One region of the Neobacillus sp. NPDC097160 genome, then DNA from elsewhere that is predicted to be linked to it. Evidence: predicted binding sites of a transcription regulator. Region 1 holds the regulator's gene; the other holds the start of a gene.
What was found. Region 1 encodes Rex, which represses fermentation and respiration genes when NADH is low (regulators of the CRP and FNR family bind a similar motif). Its sites were predicted from a motif close to TTGTGAAATATTTCACAA; they were not measured.
Positions count from the first base shown of each region.

Region 2: a site for Rex is predicted at 3,191-3,208, ahead of ACIQXV_RS07215 (TIGR04190 family B12-binding domain/radical SAM domain protein). Genes of this name have one in related genera too.

Region 1 is NZ_JBIWDU010000022.1:85,306-91,254, reverse strand. It holds gene ACIQXV_RS25495 (ABC-F family ATP-binding cassette domain-containing protein) at 1-1,622, opposite strand, end outside; gene moaC (cyclic pyranopterin monophosphate synthase MoaC) at 1,793-2,290, shown strand; gene ACIQXV_RS25485 (redox-sensing transcriptional repressor Rex) at 2,325-2,984, shown strand; gene ACIQXV_RS25480 (YhbD family protein) at 3,095-3,718, shown strand; gene ACIQXV_RS25475 (polymer-forming cytoskeletal protein) at 3,731-4,447, shown strand; gene ACIQXV_RS25470 (cytoplasmic protein) at 4,463-5,170, shown strand; gene ACIQXV_RS25465 (MDR family MFS transporter) at 5,181-5,949, shown strand, end outside.
Region 2 is NZ_JBIWDU010000004.1:117,454-123,402, forward strand. It holds gene ACIQXV_RS07205 (ABC transporter ATP-binding protein) at 1-524, shown strand, start outside; gene ACIQXV_RS07210 (ABC transporter ATP-binding protein) at 526-1,233, shown strand; gene ACIQXV_RS07215 (TIGR04190 family B12-binding domain/radical SAM domain protein) at 1,337-3,145, opposite strand; gene ybaK (Cys-tRNA(Pro) deacylase) at 3,401-3,877, shown strand; gene ACIQXV_RS07225 (PRK06851 family protein) at 3,971-5,071, shown strand; gene ACIQXV_RS07230 (hypothetical protein) at 5,110-5,253, opposite strand; gene ACIQXV_RS07235 (DNA alkylation repair protein) at 5,379-5,949, shown strand, end outside.

The sequences.
Region 1 (5,949 bases):
GCTAGTTCTTTCTGCTCCAATTTCTTTTCTAGATAATAGTCATAATCACCTAGATACTCTACACTGCCATGACGGCTAAGCTCCAAAACCTTTGTGGCGATCCGGTTAATGAAATATCTGTCATGCGAGACGAATAAAATCGTCCCGGGGTAATCAATCAGGGCATTCTCTAGAACTTCCTTGCTATCCAAATCAAGGTGGTTGGTTGGCTCGTCCAAAATTAATACATTCGCTTTCTCCAGCATCAGCTTAGCCAGAGCCAGCCGTGCTTTTTCACCACCGCTTAAAGTAGAAACGATTTTTAAAACATCATCACCGGAAAAAAGGAAGTTCCCTAAAACCGTCCGAATTTCTTTTTCACTTTTTAACGGATAATCGTCCCAAAGTTCATTCAAGACGCGTTTATTGGAGGTTAATTCTGCCTGCTCCTGGTCATAATAACCAATTGCGAGATTTGTTCCGTAAAAAATCGAACCGGCAAGTGCTGGCAGTTTTTTAATAATCGTTTTTAACAGTGTCGATTTACCGATTCCATTGGGACCAACAAGGGCAATACTTTCCCCTTTATAGGCGCGAAAGGTGATATCCTCAGAAACCTTGTCACCATCATAACCAACTTCTAGTGAGTCTACCGTTAGAACGTCATTCCCGCTTTGTTTTTCAATTTCAAACGAGAACGTCGCAGACTTTTCGTCACCAAGCGGACGGTCCATAATCTCCATTTTTTCAAGCTTTTTCCGGCGGCTTTGTGCTCGTTTTGTCGTCGAGGCCCGCGCTAAATTCCGTTGGATAAAGTCCTTTAGGTTATCGACTTCTTGCTGCTGCTTTTCATAAAGTTTTATGTCGCGCTCATAATTAGCGGCTTTTTGTTCAAGGTAAGAACTATAATTACCCGTAAACCGCGCGATTTGCTTTCGTGATACCTCATAGACCTGTGTAACAACCTTATCTAAAAAATAGCGGTCATGGGAAACAATTAAAATCGCGCCATCATAGCCCTGCAAGTATTGCTCGAGCCATGATAGGGTATCAATATCCAGATGGTTTGTGGGCTCGTCCAGAATTAAGATATCGGGTCTCGTTAACAGCAGCTTGCCAAGGGCTAGCCGGGTTTTCTGTCCGCCGCTTAAACTAGAAATCATTAGGGAACTTTCGAGAAAATTTAACCCATGCAGGACGGAGCGCATATCTGCTTCGTATTGATAGCCTCCCTGTTCCTTAAATTGCACTTGGAGCTGATCATATTCTTTTATAATTCTCTCGTATTTCACCGTGTTTTCGAACACATTAGGATCGGCCATTTGCACTTCCAGATTGCGCAGTGATTTTTCCATCGTGCGAAGCGGTTCGAAGACAGTCAACATTTCTTCCCAAATGGACAAATTAGATTCAAGGCCGGTATTTTGCGCTAAATAGCCGATCGTCACTTCTTTTGGCTTGATAATCTCACCGCCATCATGTGACAAGTGGCCGGCAATAATCTTCAATAATGTCGATTTTCCAGCGCCGTTTCGACCGACGAGGGCAACTCGGTCCCGCGTTTGTAATTCTAGCTTTATATTCGATAAAATAAGGTCAGCGCCATAATATTTTTGTAGTTGATTAACCTGCAACAAAATCATCTTTATTCACCTCTGTACATACTAGTAGTGTACCGTATAAAGGGAATGTCGGCAATAAAGCGCTAGTCTTTCAGTATCAGGCGATGTCTTTACTCAGATAAAAAAGTTCAAAGTTTCACACACATAAAAGGAAAAATAGTGTATTATTTTTGGATAGGAGGATATTTTTTATGGTAGAATTTACTCATTTTAATAAAGAAGGCAGAGCAAAGATGGTCGATGTCAGCGACAAACTGGAAACGGCACGTACCGCTCTGGCTCATTCCAGCATAACGGTTAGTAAAGAAATTTTTGAAAAAATAACCAATCATGACATGAAAAAAGGTGATGTTTTAGCAGTAGCTCAGGTTGCGGCAGTCATGGCGGCTAAAAAGACTTGGGATCTCATTCCGATGTGTCATCCAATTCCCTTAACAGGGGTAAATATCTCCTTTTCATGGGAAAAGGGTCAGCAAGAAAATTATCAATTACAAATTGCTGCAGCGGTTAAAACAAAAGGGAACACGGGTGTGGAAATGGAAGCGTTAACAGCCGCTTCAGCTTGTGCTTTAACCGTCTATGATATGTGTAAAGCAGTCGATAAAGGCATGGTCATTGGACCGACCTATTTAGTTGAGAAAACGGGCGGAAAAAATGGTGACTTTAAGCGAACTGAACAAGTGAAATGATCGTTAACTAAAATTTAAAGGGGTGTGGGAGATTATGAGTAATGAAACGATGAAGATACCACAGGCGACAGCCAAACGGCTGCCCCTCTATTATCGATTTTTAAAAAACCTGCATACTTCCGGCAAGCAAAGGGTCTCATCTGCGGAATTAAGTGAAGCGGTTAAGGTCGATTCGGCAACGATTCGCCGCGATTTTTCGTATTTCGGTGCATTAGGGAAAAAAGGCTATGGGTACAATGTCAATTACTTACTAACCTTCTTTCGTAAAACACTCGACCAGGATGAATTAACAAAGGTTGCGTTAATTGGCGTAGGTAATCTTGGTACGGCCTTTTTAAACTATAATTTTTTAAAAAATAATAACACAAAAATAGAATGTGCTTTCGATGTCGATCCGGCAAAAATGGGAACCAAAATCCGCGAGGTACCGGTTTACAATATGGATGAATTGGAAAAGGTGCTGACGGATGCACAAATATCAGTTGCGATTCTAACCGTTCCGGCTCCCGTAGCACAGATGATTACCGACCGACTTGTGAAAGCTGATGTGAAAGGGATATTAAACTTTACCCCGGCAAGATTAAATGTCCCTCCGTCCATTCGGGTTCATCATATCGACTTAGCAGTAGAACTGCAATCACTCATTTACTTTTTAAAGCATTATCCGACAGAGACAGAGGAAATAGAAGAATAAGTTGAAGTGGGTTATTCACAGAAAGTGGTGAATAGCCCTTTTTTTATTTTCAGTCTTTACATGCGTAACAGTGTTATGTTACATTATAAGACAGAAAGGGGTTTTTACTAATGAGCGAGGAGTTAATTTCTAAAAAGGATTTATTGGATATGGCAGGGATTTCGTACGGACAGCTATATCGCTGGAAACGAAAGGATCTCATTCCAGAGGAATGGTTTGTTCGAAAGTCAACGTTTACGGGCCAGGAAACATTTTTTCCAAAAGAAAAGATCTTAGAACGGATCGACAAGATTCAGACGATGAAAGAGAATCTTTCCTTGGATGAACTGGCAGATATGTTTTCTCCTAATGTAACAGAGTTACATTTCACTAATGATGAACTAGTAAAACGTAACATTGTTTCGGGTGCGGTTATGGACTTATATCTTGAGCATGAAAAGGGCGGATCACATTTTGATTTTTCAAGAATTCTTGAAGTCTATGTATTAGAGAAGCTGCTGCAATCCGGGGAAATTAACCTAGATGAAGGGAAAATGCTGCTTCAAGTCGTAAAGGATAATAGGGGATTAATCAAACAGAAAAACGGGGAAATCGTGCTGACAAGAAAATTGGGGGTTTCATCGTGCTTTTTACTCATAAATACGGAGGAAATAAAGTTTGAACAGGGAACGAAAATCGTTGTGCAGCTTTCTCTTGTGAAATGTATGGAAGAGATGAAAGCGAAACTATTATAAAGGAGAATGACCATGGATACGAAAAAAAGGGGAGACCTGAATCTTAACGGCTTTGGGTCAGCAAACGGCGGGGAATTTCACCATGTAACTATCAATGGAAAAGGAACAGTTAACAGCGATATAGAGTGTGTAGTATTTGAATGTCATGGTTCGGGTATGGTCAACGGGAATGTCATGACGAATAAAGCGAAGGTTAACGGAAACGGAAAAATTAAAGGGAATCTCGAATGCAAAATGTTAACAGTGGATGGAACAGCGAAAATTGAAAATAACCTCTATGTGGATCATTTCAAGGTGGCGGGAAAAGCGACTATCGGTGGAAGGGTAAAGGCAGAGGAAATCAAAATTAAAGGCAGGCTTACGGTCGAAGGGGATTGTGAAGCCGAAACGTTTAATGCGGAATCCATATTTAGGATTGGCGGGCTTTTAAATGCTGATCACGTGGATATTAAAATTTTCGGAGAGTGTAAGGCAAAGGAAATAGGCGGGCAAACGATTCTCGTTACACACAAAGCCCCATTAATGGGATTATTCAAGACTTTTATGCAAACACAGTTGGAAACAGAATGTATCGAAGGGGACAAAATTGAATTGGAAAATACAAAGGCAGCTGTTGTCCGTGGCAATCATATTACGATCGGGGCTAAATGTGAAATTGGTCTCGTGGAATATACAGGCGAGCTTACAGTAGATAAAAAGGCCATTGTAAAAGAGTCCAGAAAAGTGTAAAAGGGGGAAATAGAAATGAAAAAGGGTCAAAATCTGACGGTAAATGGATCGGGCAATTACCCAGGCGGCAGTTACGATAAGGTAAGCATCCGCGGAGAAGGGACGATTGAAAGTAATGTCGAATGCACATCGTTTCATGTTTACGGAACGAGTGAGACATTGGCGGATGTGAAAGCAGGATCGGTAAAAGTGATCGGTGAATCGGAAGTAAAGGGGGATATGGAGTCTGGTGACATGCTGGTGATGGGGACGCTGTCCATCGATGGAAAGGCTGCATTGAAAAAAATGAAGATTCTTGGCACGCTTGAGGTGGGTGAGCAGCTTTACGGCGAAGTGGCAAATATTAAGGGCAGTATTTCCGTGGGCGGTGATGTCGAATATGAGAAATTCGAGTTAAGTGGCGGATTCGAAATCAAAGGTCTCCTAAATGCGGACACGATCAATATTGGCTTGCGTTTTGGCGACAGCACGGCAGAGGAGATCGGCGGTGAGAAAATCACGATTAAAAGAAAAACGGCACTGCTTCCGTTTGTAAAGGATGAGGGATCACTTGTTGTGAAGGTGATTGAAGGGGATGAGGTTTTTCTTGAAAATACGAAGGCGGATATCATCAGGGGAAACCTTGTCAAAATCGGCTCAGGCTGTCAAATTGGCCGGGTAGAATATTCGACAGATTTTATCCAGGATAAGAATTCAACTGTGAAAATGTCGGAAAAGATATAGAGGGGGATTTATGGTAGCGAAGGAAAGTAAATTAGGGTTGGTTGTTGCAGGGTTATTATTGAGTATATTGATGGCATCGATGGATAACACGATTGTGGTTACGGCAATGGGGACGATTGTCGGTGATCTTGGCGGGTTGGAGAGCTTTGTCTGGGTAGTTTCAGCCTACATGGTGGCGGAAATGGCGGGGATGCCGATTTTCGGTAAGTTATCAGATATGTATGGGAGGAAACGATTCTTTATTTTTGGATTACTATTGTTTATGGCAGGTTCGGTCCTATGCGGCACAGCGGAGACGATTACACAATTAAGCATTTACCGTGCTATTCAGGGGGTTGGCGGCGGCGCACTCGTGCCGATTGCGTTTACGATTATGTTCGACCTCTTTCCTCCTGAAAAGCGCGGGAAAATGGGCGGCTTGTTCGGCGCCGTTTTTGGGCTGTCGAGTATCTTTGGACCGTTATTAGGGGCTTATATTACTGACCATATCAGCTGGCATTGGATTTTCTATATTAATTTGCCGCTTGGGATTTTATCGCTGATTTTTATTGTCATTTCCTACAAAGAATCACCGGTACACCAAAAACAATCGATTGATTGGTGGGGTGCTGTGACCTTAATTGGAGCGGTTGTTTGTTTAATGTTCGCCCTTGAACTTGGCGGACAGAAATATGCTTGGGATTCTAGCGTTATTTTAAGTTTATTCACCGGATTTGCAGCACTATCTCTCCTTTTTTTATTCGTTGAAACAAAGGCGAAGGACCCAATCATTTCTTTTT
Region 2 (5,949 bases), on a different contig from region 1:
GAACGTTTCAAAACATTCGTTTGTTTAGTGAATTATCGGTGCTTGATAATGTAAAGGTTGCCTATCATTCGCTTGCTAAACATTCGATCCTTAGCTCCATCTTTCGCCTCCCCTCCCATTTTTCCGGCGAGAAGGAAATGGAGGAAAAGGCCATTGAGTTTTTAAAAATCTTCAAGCTTGAGGGGGTCATGCATGAGGTAGCAAAGAATCTGCCGTACGGTCAGCAGCGCCGCCTTGAAATTGCCCGGGCACTGGCAGCCGGTCCAAAGCTACTTTTGCTCGATGAACCAGCAGCAGGGATGAATCCCCAGGAAACGGAAGAGCTGATGAATTTAATTTCCCTGATCCGCGAGCGATTTGACCTGACGATTCTCCTTATTGAACATGACATGCTGCTCGTCATGGGCGTTTGTGAAAGAATCTATGTACTCGACCACGGCCAATTGATTGCCGAAGGTACACCGGAGCAAATCAGAAATAACCCGAAAGTCATCGAAGCGTATCTCGGCGAGGAGGTCTCGTAAAATGTTAAAAATAAATGATATTAACGTCTACTATGGAAATATTCATGCATTGAAGGGAGTTTCCCTTGAAATCAATCAAGGAGAAATTGTTACCTTGATTGGCGCGAACGGTGCCGGAAAAAGTACGCTGTTAAAAACGATCTCCGGTTTACTGAAGCCAAAAAATGGTGAAATCCTGTTTGAAAATGAGCACCTTGCCGGTAAGGTGGCCCAAGCGATTGTGAAAAGAGGAATTTCCCAAGTTCCCGAAGGCCGCAGAGTGTTTTCAAACATGTCGGTGGAGGAAAATCTTGAGTTAGGTGCCTACTTACGGAAGGATAAAAAGGGTATCCGTGAAGATTTTGAAAAGATCTATCAACTGTTCCCCCGCCTTTATGAGCGCCGTAAGCAGCTGTCCGGAACGCTTTCAGGCGGTGAGCAGCAAATGCTGGCGATGGGACGGGCATTGATGGCCAGGCCGCGCTTATTGCTGCTGGATGAGCCTTCGATGGGCCTTGCACCATTATTGGTGAAAACGATCTTCAATATTATTGGGGAAATTAATAAAACGGGGACAACCATTCTGTTAGTCGAGCAAAATGCCAATATGGCACTTTCGATTGCCGACCGGGCTTATGTCATCGAAACCGGTAAAATCGTGGCTGCTGGAACAGCGGAAGAATTGAGTCAAAGTGATCAAATACGAGCTGCCTATCTAGGTGGGCATTAAATGGTGTTGGGGGAGCCCAACACCTCTTCTTATTAAAAGGTTCTGACCTCTCAACTCATGTAGTTCAAAAATCAAATGAGGCAGAGGGGTCAGACCCATTGTTTTATATTTTCATCTTCCTTTGTTCAGGGTCAAGCTGGAATTGCCGGCGCCTTTGCGGGCTTAAGCGGTGCCTGATTTTGATCATGTAATCCTCGTAAAGCTGTTCGATGCCGACTAGGGCAAGGGAAAAGAAATTGGCGTAATTCTTTTGGACTTCCCACTTTAACTCGTTCTTCCCACAGATACTATATTTATTTAATTCATCAATTTCCTTTTGAATTTTTGCCAGTTCCACAGCTTGCTTACCCACAGGTAATGCAAGGACATGATCAATCTTTTCGATATAGGCCATTGACTTCTCAATTTTCGCTTTGATTTCTTGATAGCCTTCTAGATCAATAAGATTGTATTTTAGTTTAAAGTCATTTAGTTTTTCTGCCGCTTCATAAGTGGAATTGACAATATCATCCCGCGTCATATCTTTTGTTTCATAGCTTAGCATATGCTTCCAAGAAGGCTGGGTAATCGCCTTGCGGTGGTCCTCAAGGGTATGGCAGTATTTTTTATAGCCATGGATTTCCGGATGTTCAAATGCCGGGCTGGCCGGATCAAGGAATGGTGCCAGCGGTGCGACAAAGTAAAAGACCCTTGGATCCTTGTTGCAGGCAAGATGAATCGTTTCACAAAAATCAATATTTTCAATGGCGCTTTGATACGTCTGCCCCGGTATCCCGACCATGAAGAACAGGTCAATCTTTTTACAGCCATTTTTTAACGCGAAATTAAGCGTATCAATCACCTTTTGGTTTGTGCAGTTAAACTTTCCGTTATAGCGTCTGATTTTTTCATCATGGGTTTCGAGGGTAATCTCAATGCTATATTTTGGCACGCTGTCATTCATTTGATTAAAAAATTCCTCGTCCGCATATTGGAATAACTCAAACACAATTTCATTTTTTAGATGCAGTTTTTTAAGCCGGCTAAAAAATTCATTGACATACTCTCGGCCGCCCTGCCGTAGGTCATGAAGAATGAAAATCGGTGCCCGGCTGAAGCGTGAAATAAATTGAATGTCCTCGATCAGCTTCCTGGGTGATCGTAATGCCAGCGAATTGCGGTTGCAGTTTTGGTCATAGGCCTCCCTTGAACCTCCGCAGATCAGGCAGTTTTGCGTACATCCTCTTGCGGTTAAAAGGGCTGTGTTCGGGTATTGCAGCCAGCCGTTGTATGGCAGCGGGTCAAAGAAGTTGCGATATTTAAACACCGAGCGGATTGTATAGCGATACCCCGGTACATCGACATCATCCAAATCCTTTGGTACATACGTAAGCGGATTGAAGCCGTATTCCCCGTCCTTCTTCCAGGTTAGATTTGGAATATCGGCATAATGGCTATTACCTGCTTCAATTTTATTCATTAAAAGGAGCATTAGTTTTTCTGTGGAGTCGCCGCGCATCACGAAATCAATAAACGGGTATTCAATTAACTCTTTATGATAATAGGTTGCGGAAAGGCCTCCGAAGATCATCGGTGTTTCCGGATGGAGGTTTTTTACTATTTTTGCAAGCTCAATACTGCCGTGTGCATGCGGCAGCCAATGGAGGTCAATCCCGAATGCTTTTGTTTGGATGTTCTTTAATTTTTTTTCCACATCAAATGTTTCGCTCATCAGCATGCGGTTAGCAATGTTGATTATTTTTACCCTCAGCCCATACCGCTCCAAGTAGTCAGCGATACTTGTCAGTCCGATTGGATACATTTCAAACACGGGCGATGACGGGACAACATCGCTGATCGGGCCGGCGAGCAAGGAATTTTTTCTAAAGTCATACACACTAGGTGCATGCAGCAAAACCAGATCATATTTCATAAAAAATCACCTCAGGATTGGATTAGTAAAAGAAAGAGTTTAATTTTGTGATATATTTCACATATGTAAATAGTTTTTATGCAAGTACTGCTTTATGATAGATAAATATTTTAAGATAATTTAAGTTTACTATAATCATGGAGTAAGAGAGTGACAAACGGGTGACAAATTTTGGGTGATTTTGTGTAAATTTTGGAACATCTGTTATGATTATGACAATGCAAGGTGAATGTTCTGTGATGGAGGGTTTGGCAAATGGCACAAGCGAAAACAAATGCAATGCGGATTCTGGATGCAAAAAAGGTCAGCTACGACATGCATACATATGACAATAAAGATGGAAAAATTGATGGAATTTCGGTGGCGGAGAAAATTGGCCGTGACCAAAAGGAAGTCTATAAAACTTTAGTCGCCCAAGGGCATAGCAAAGCGGTCTATGTCTTCGTAATACCTGTTTCCGAAGAGTTGGATTTAAAAAAGGCGGCCAAGGCGGCGGGTGAAAAGAATGTGGAAATGCTTCCAGTGAAGGATATTCAGAAATGGACCGGTTACATTCGCGGCGGCTGCTCGCCGATTGGGATGAAAAAGGACTATAAGACTTTCATTGATGAAAGCTGCCTGCAAAATGAATCCATTGTTGTGAGCGCCGGGAAAATTGGCGTGCAAATTGTCCTCTCACCGGAGAGTTTAAAGGATCTAACTAAAGCGGAAATCATTGATGTGGTGAAATAGAAAATTTTCCTAGGCACTCACCTATAAACGGCTTAAGCATAGTATAGGTTGAAATGAACTTTGCGATTGTCACGTATAAGGGAGTGTTGATGAGTGGCAGGGAAAATTAAAAATTATTTTGCCGGCGGAAATACTGCGAGAGGCTTTCATAGTCTTTATGAATCCAATCTTCAAGGATTAGACCGGTTATTTATTCTAAAGGGCGGCCCTGGAACGGGGAAATCATCACTGATGAAGAAAATAGGCAATGAGTGGATCGAACAAGGATATAATGTCGAGTTTCTCCATTGCTCATCTGATAATAGTTCCATTGATGGTGTGCTGATTCCGGCGTTGAAGGTGGGGATTGTCGACGGAACGGCGCCACATGTAATTGAGCCGAAGGCACCCGGGGCGGTGGAGGAATATATTAACCTTGGTGAAGCCTGGAATGCCCGTGCCCTTAGTGTTCAGAAAAATGTGATTCAAAAGCTGACTAACGAGATTAATGCTTCCTTCCAAAAGGCGTATGCAACGTTTAAGGAAGCGTTGGAGATCCACGATGATTGGGAAAAAATTTATATTAACAGTATGGATTTTAAAAAGGCAGACAAACTGACGAACAAGTTAATTGAAACCTTTTTTGGAAAAATGAAATTGAATAAGGATTCGGATGTGCGGCATCGCTTCTTAGGGGCGGCGACACCGATGGGGGCAGTTGATTTCGTTCCGAATTTGACCGAGGAGATTCCGAAGCGCTATTTCGTTAAAGGCCGCCCTGGTTCCGGAAAATCGACAATGCTGAAGAAATTGGCAGCGGCTGCTGAACAGCGCGGCGTCGACGTTGAAATTTATCATTGCGGTTTTGATCCGCACAGCCTCGATATGTTGATTTTACGAGAGCTCGGAATTGCGATTTTTGACAGTACGGCACCACATGAATATTTTCCAAGCCGTGATGGCGATGAGATTATTGATATGTATGAGATCCTGATTGAGCCGGGGACGGACGATCTTTTTGCCGATATAATCAGTAAAATTGCCGCGAAATATAAAAACAAAATGACTGAAGCAACAAGTTATCTTGCAAAAGCAAAAGCGCTCCATGATGAGCTCGAAGCAATTTATGTGGCCGCAATGGATTTTTCCGTGGTGGAAAGGATTCAAGGACGGATTGCGGCGGAAATAAAAGAATTGGCGAATGCTAAGGGCTAAAAAAGTTGGGTGCCGATTATGATATCGGCACCCTGCTTCTATTTCTTCTCTTTCTGCGTGTGATTATTTTGGTTTCCTTTGCTGTTATCGCCGCTGACAAACTCTGTGGCAAATTCAGCTTCAGCATGCCCGGCCCGCGGGGAATTCTGGTTACGGCTGCCCTTATTGAACTTCTTGGTCATCTCGCTTCCCTCCTTTTCTGCTAACATTAGTGTGGCGCCAGTGGATTTGTTTATGCCATTTAATTAAAGGAGAAACTGGAATAAAGTAGAACTAGTACATAAGACTTTTGTGGAGAGGATGGATCATGATGACATCCAATATCGATTTATTGACAAAGCTGTTTGTGGAAAACCGCAATGAAACTGATGCCGAACCGATGAAGAAGTATATGAAAGGCCATTTTCCCTTTTTAGGGATCAAGTCGCCATTACGAAAGGAATTAGAAAAGCAATTTTTTAATGAAACGGGAATTTTAAAGGAGCCGTTTAACAAGGAATTAGTGGATGAGCTTTGGGGGAAAAATGAAAGAGAATACCAATATACGGCCTTGACATATTTGGAAAAAATGATGAACAAGCTGAAAAAAGAAGATTTGCCCTTCATGGAGTGGCTGATTACCACGAAATCGTGGTGGGATACCGTTGATGCAATTGCCCCAAAACCGGTTGGGAAAATTGCTGAGAAGTTCCCCGTGGTGGTGGGGGACACGGTGGATGGCTGGGCCGTTCACGACAACATGTGGCTCCGACGGGCGGCGATTCTTTTTCAATTGAAATATAAGCAGAAGACGAATGAAGAGCGGCTCTATCAATACATAAGGCAAAATGCCGGGAGTAAGGAATTTTTTATCCAAAAGGCGATTGGCTGGGCATTGC